2 regions of the Bacillus sp. LQ16 genome follow, and region 2 is predicted to be linked to the other one. Evidence: riboswitches for the same ligand, from Rfam matches in the RefSeq annotation. Region 2 holds a riboswitch; the other holds the start of a gene.
What was found. A riboswitch is a leader RNA that binds a small molecule or an ion and turns the genes downstream of it on or off. The one in region 2 is predicted to bind cyclic di-AMP.

Region 1: linked by a shared signal. The riboswitch ahead of AC3EMB_RS09505 (APC family permease) and the one ahead of AC3EMB_RS03985 (hypothetical protein) in region 2 are both predicted to bind cyclic di-AMP.

Annotation. Positions count from the first base shown of each region.
Region 1 is NZ_CM173491.1:1,862,419-1,865,631, forward strand. Features, by position in the region: gene panE (2-dehydropantoate 2-reductase) at 1-834, shown strand, start outside; gene AC3EMB_RS09500 (hypothetical protein) at 898-1,026, opposite strand; cyclic di-AMP (ydaO/yuaA leader) riboswitch at 1,166-1,312, shown strand; gene AC3EMB_RS09505 (APC family permease) at 1,457-3,213, shown strand, end outside.
Region 2 is NZ_CM173491.1:786,917-790,129, forward strand. Features, by position in the region: gene AC3EMB_RS03975 (thiazole biosynthesis adenylyltransferase ThiF) at 1-22, shown strand, start outside; gene thiD (bifunctional hydroxymethylpyrimidine kinase/phosphomethylpyrimidine kinase) at 38-850, shown strand; cyclic di-AMP (ydaO/yuaA leader) riboswitch at 936-1,083, shown strand; gene AC3EMB_RS03985 (hypothetical protein) at 1,177-1,563, shown strand; gene AC3EMB_RS03990 (hypothetical protein) at 1,577-1,810, shown strand; gene AC3EMB_RS03995 (hypothetical protein) at 1,814-1,936, shown strand; cyclic di-AMP (ydaO/yuaA leader) riboswitch at 2,071-2,216, shown strand; gene AC3EMB_RS04000 (SipW-dependent-type signal peptide-containing protein) at 2,315-2,419, shown strand; gene kdpF (K(+)-transporting ATPase subunit F) at 2,419-2,496, shown strand; gene kdpA (potassium-transporting ATPase subunit KdpA) at 2,516-3,213, shown strand, end outside.

The DNA.
Region 1 (3,213 bases), 1.1 Mb from region 2:
TTAGAGGAAAGAGGACTTGTAATCCGAAGTGTTAACGGGGATTTTTCCTTCCGACCGAAATTAATAACGAAAGAAGAGCGAACTTCTCCATTTGATGTCATTTTATTTTCAACAAAAGCGTATCACTTAAACGAGGCAATTCAAGATTTGAAGCCGTTTGTTGGCGAAAATACTGTAATCATTCCATTGTTAAATGGTATCGCTCATTTATCGCTATTACAAAAAGAATTCGGCGAAGAAAAAGTAATTGGCGGTTTATGCTTTATCGAGACGACGTTAAACGATCAAGGAGAAATTGTACAAACTAGCGCTGCCAACAGACTTGTGTTTGGAGAAATTAAGTCTCAAAATTCAGAGAGAGTAAAGCATATTTCTAAAGCATTTTCAGGTACGAAATCTAGTTTTGTTTTAAGTGAAAATATTACGCAAGATATGTGGCATAAATATTTATTTATTACTGTAATGTCAGGTGTGACAACGTTAATGCGTGCACCAATTGGACCAATCCGTGAAAGTGAAGGCGGCCGTGATTTTATCCGTAATGTGTTTGAGGAATCTGTACAAATCATGAGAGTATTAGGAGCTCCAGTAAAGGCTAATATTGCCCAGGAACATATGAAAACGATTGATAAAATTTCGTATGATATGAAGTCATCAATGCAACGTGATATGGAAAAGGGTTCGTTTATTGAAGGGAAGCACTTGCAAGGATATTTACTGGATGTAGCAGAGAAATTTTCTATAGCGGCACCATTATTAGAATCTATATATCAAAATTTAAAGGTGTACGAAGAGATGACCTTTAACAAATCTGTAATAGAATTAGATGTATGAAAAAATAAAAAAGATAGCAATATATAAGTGTATTGCTATCTTTTTTATTTTTTGTATGACAAATTATTTATTTCTTTTCGTTCTATCTGTCAAATTTATTTCCTGTTCACGTTTACCATATAACTGATTAATTTCATTTGCTACTGCATCTAAATATGAATCGGAAAAAATAGGCTTCTTTTCTTTAGACATATGGGTCTCCTTTGCGGATTTTTAATATTCATTATGTATATTTCTCAGCGGATTATGCGCAATCATTTTAATTTTTTTCTTATTAAAAATTTTTGTTTACTTTTTGAAAATAAAGGAGTATTATAATTCACAGTTTCAATTTTCTAAATCGCTGAAACCGCATGGTACGGGGGACCCGTTTTTACGGATTAGTACATAATCCGATGGGGTGAATCCTTGAAAAAGGTAGGGCTACTCATAGGCCCGAATCCGACAGCTAACCTCGTAAGCGTTATATTGAGAAGGAAGGTGGAGCTTGTGCGACAAAAAAAATAATGTCTACAAGTCTATTTCGCTATGGCTTGTAGACATTTTTTGTTTTCTGAAGAAATCGTTTACTGGCTGTAACAAGCAGAAAAGTTCGTACAAAATTATTGGAGAGTGGACAGCATTGGTTTCATCTATTAAAAGATTTTTAATTGGAAGACCGTTAAAATCAACAGAGCTTGGAGAACAAAAGCTTAATAAAACGAAAGCTTTAGCTATTTTATCTTCTGATGCATTGTCATCAGTTGCTTACGGTCCAGAGCAAATTTTAATTGCTTTAGCAGGTATGGGAGCGATCGCTTATTGGTATTCCATTCCGATCGCTGTTGGGGTATTAGTATTATTGACAGCCCTTATTTTATCTTATCGTCAAATTATTTTTGCTTATCCGCATGGCGGGGGAGCGTATGTTGTATCAAAAGAAAATTTAGGGATGAATCCAGGCTTAATTGCTGGAGGATCTTTATTAGTCGACTATATTTTAACTGTTGCGGTAAGTGTATCTGCAGGTACAGATGCGCTAACATCTGCTTTTCCTAGTTTACATGCACATAATGTAATCATTGCGATTATATTTGTTATATTTATTACGATCTTAAATTTAAGAGGAGTAACGGAATCAGCTTCTGTTTTAGCATATCCTGTTTATTTATTTGTTTTAGCCCTATTTATATTAATTGGTGTAGGCATATATAATATTTTGACTGGTCACGTTTCACCAACTTTACACACGCCGATCGGAACGCCGGTTGCGGGTATTAGTTTGTTTTTACTGTTAAGAGCATTTGCATCAGGTAGTTCTGCTTTAACAGGTGTTGAAGCAATTTCAAATGCAATTCCGAACTTTAAAGATCCTGCGCCAAACAATGCTGCAAAAACATTGCTTGCAATGGGTGCATTACTTGCTGTGTTATTTTCAGGAATTGTATTTTTAGCTTATTATTACGGAGTGACGCCGAGTAAAGAAGTAACAGTTGTTTCTCAAATTGCTGAACAAACATTTGGACGTAATTTCATGTACTATTTCATACAAGGTACAACAGCTTTAATATTAATTCTCGCAGCTAATACAGGCTATTCTGCATTTCCTTTATTAGCGGTTAACCTCGCAAAAGATAAATTCATACCGAGAATGTTTACGATTAGAGGAGACCGTCTAGGTTACTCAAACGGTATTATAATACTTGGAGTTGCTTCGATTATTTTAATTGTAGCTTTCCAAGGACAAACAGAACATTTAATTCCGTTATATGCAGTAGGTGTATTTATTCCATTTACACTTTCTCAAACAGGGATGGTATTAAAGTGGCTTCGTGAAAAACCTGAAGGATGGGCTTTAAAATTAACGGTTAATTTAATTGGTGCAGTTATTAGTTTTATCGTAATGAGCATGTTCTTTTTAACTAAATTTGCACAAGTTTGGTCGATTCTTATTTTCTTACCAGTTATTATCTTCTTATTCCATCGAATTAAGAAGCATTATGATGCAGTGGGTGATCAATTAAGTTTAAAAACTTGCGAGCCTCTTATTCCAATTGAGGGGAATGTAATTGTCGTTCCTGTAGCAGGTATGACGCATGTAGTAGAAAATTCATTGAACTATGCGAAATCTCTTTCTGCAGATCAAGTTATCGCTGTATATGTTGCTTTTGACAGAGAAGAGGAAAAGAAATTTGAAGAGAAATGGAAGGTGTGGCAACCTGAAGTAAGGCTTGTTACATTACATTCTCATTATAGAAGTATTATTCAGCCGTTAACGAAGTTCATTGATACAGTGCAATATAAGGCAAGTGAATCGAATTACCGCGTTACGGTCGTTATACCACAGTTCATTCCGAAAAAAGGTTGGCATAACATTCTTCATAATCAATCCAGTTTACT
Region 2 (3,213 bases):
TTATCATCGCTATTTTGGATAGAAAAGGATGAGTGGGATGAAAGTGAATAAAGCTTTAACAATTGCAGGATCTGATAGCGGCGGCGGTGCTGGAATTCAGGCAGATTTAAAAACATTCCAAGAGCTTGGTGTATACGGAATGACGGCTATTACGGCAATTACTGCTCAAAACACGCTTGGCGTTCAAGGGGTATATCCTGTTCCGTTAGAAGGTATTACAGAACAGCTGAATTCAATTGGTACGGATTTAACACCAGATGCAGTGAAACTAGGAATGTTATTTAGTAGTGAAATAATTCAAATTGTTGCAGAACAAATTAAAAAATTTGGCTGGAATAATATTGTGCTAGATCCCGTTATGATCGCAAAAGGCGGTGCATCATTATTACAGCAAGAAGCAGTTCATGCATTAAAAGAATATTTATTACCAGTAGCAACCGTTATAACACCGAATGTTCCAGAAGCAGAAGTGTTAACTGGGATGGAGATTCATAATGTTGAAGATAGTAAGGAAGCTGCAAAAGTATTGCACGAATTAGGTGCTAAATATGTGCTTATGAAGGGCGGACATGCAGAATATCAAGGTAATGAAGTAATTGATTTCCTCTTTGATGGAGAAGAATTTATTGAGTTTAGAAGCGAGCGAATTCCTTCAAAGCAAACGCACGGAAGTGGGTGCACATTTGCTTCAGCGGTTACAGCAGGACTTGCGAAAGGATACTCAATTGAAGATGCTGTTCAAGAAGCAAAACGATTTATTAGTATAGCAATTGAAGAGCCGTTGAATATTGGTAGTGGTCATGGACCAACGAATCATTTTGCGTATAAAGTGAATAGAACGCGTGTATAGATAAGTGAAAAGCCAGTTTTATAACTGGCTTTTTTTCTGTTTACTTTTTCAAAATACAGGAGTAATATATCAGCCAGAATATATTTTTTTGTAAACGCTGAGTCCAATTATATGGAGCGGAGGAACCAATTTGTGCAGTGTCACTAGGGGTGAATCTTTCAAATTTGAAAGTAGGGCTACTCTCAAAGCCCGAATCCGACAGCTAACTTCGTAAGCGTCTTGAGAGAGGACGGTGCCATGATGGATACATCAATTCATCGATCTGATTAGTATAGGGGAATATCAATCTATGTTTGATTTCTTTTATACTAAGGAGGATGAGGTACATGGAACTAACACTTATTTGTGTTGGAGAAGAAAGTAAGGTAAATAGTTTAAGAGATCTAGTTGCATTTCAACATGAGTTAGTTATTTTTACAGCAAATGAAGAGGTAGCGGCTGAAGTTAGGAATTGTGGGTTTGATTGGACTTATAGTTGTAGTAAGGAGCAGGATTTTACTAGTATTTGTGAGTGTATTAAGAAGGTCATTTTACTAGGGGATGAGCTTCCAATCGTTAGTTTCTTCACAGAACACATTCGTTTTTCTTTTCAAGCACCTATTACTGTTGTTACAAGGAATAAACGATATCCAGCGAGGCTCTATGAAACAATTGGAGCTAAGTTTGTCGTGTTTACAAATTGTGATAATATTTCTTTTTTATTTTTTGAATAGGGCGGGGGAAGAAATGATGAAGGTACTATTACTTGGAGATATAGCAAATCGTTGGGCAGTATCGGTAGAGCGAGTTCAAGAATTGGTCCAGATTGATCCCCTTTTTCCAGGGCCATATATTATATTACCATCAAAAGATGCTTTGTATTTAGAGATGGATATTACCGAGTATGAGCAGCTACATGCAGAATTGACACAAGTTTATATTCGTGGGAGAAATTTACGTGCATTTTTACGAGGAGAATAAAGGTTGAATAAAAAAGAGCGAATGCTGAGTGCAACAAGCTATGCACTTCATGTCATTCGCTCTTTTTATTTCATATTTAAAAGGCCATTTTTAAGAAAAGAAAAGAGAAATAAAGAAAATAGATGAAATAACAGTAATAATCTTCAATGTAAGCGTTTAAATGAATGTAAATATTATTATTTTCAGTAATTTACCCCTTTACAAGTGAAATATAGAGGAGTATATTTACTCTCATAAATCATTCATAAAATTTCCAAAAAAACCTAAAATCGCTGAGTTCCAGAAATGGAGCGGGGGAACCAATTTTGTGCATCGTCACTTGGGGTGAATCTTTCAGTTTTGAAAGTAGGGCTACTCTTTAGGCCCGAATCCGACAGCTAACCTCGTAAGCGTTTAGAGAGGAGGTTTACTTTTTGTTGTTCATTTTTTGAACACTGAGTAGAGCTCAGTGTTCTTTTTTAATATTTAAATGGTAAATTTTAACAAAAGAAGAGAGGGATAGTTATGTTAGATGTTGTAATGGTCGGGATTTTTATTTTATTAGTTGCATCGATGGCAAGTCTTGCAAGTTGGTCAGATAAAGTTGTGAAAGAAGGAAAGCAATCATGATGATTGTCTTATCGGTTATTGTCGCAGCAATTACAGTGTATTTAGTGTATGCATTATTAAATCCAGAGAAGTTTTAATTAGGGGGAATTATTCATTATGATTTGGGTTGCAGTCATTATTACAATGCTCTTGTTTATTTTAGTAGCAAAGCCAACGGGGATTTATTTAGAAAAAGCTTTTCAAGGTAGCAAAACGTTAGATAAAGTATTCGGGCCTTTTGAAAAACTTATTTTTAAAATTACGGGTGTAAAAGCATACAATCAAACGTGGAAACAGTACGCATTATCATTAGTTTTATTAAATGGATTTATGATCGTTGTCGTATACTTCATTTTCAGATTACAAGGTGTGCTGCCACTAAATCCAGCGCATATTGAAGGGATGGAGCCTACGCTCGCTTTTAATACAGCAATTAGTTTTATGGCTGATACAAACTTACAGCATTATAGCGGTGAAAATGGTTTATCTTATTTATCACAATTAATCGGAATTACATTTTTAATGTTTGCGGCACCAGCAACGACATTAGCGCTCGTTATGGCTTTTATAAGAGGACTTGCTGGAAAAGAACTTGGTAACTTTTTCGTTGATTTTACGAGAGCGTTAACGAGAGTGTTTCTTCCTATCGCATTTATTGCGGCACTAGTTTTTGTCGCACTTGGCGTACCACAAACGTTAGATGGGGCGGTTACAGCACAAACGATTGAAGGTGCAAAGCAAAGTATTTTACGTGGACCTGTTGCATCATTCGTTTCCATTAAGGAACTTGGAAATAACGGCGGTGGATTTTTCGG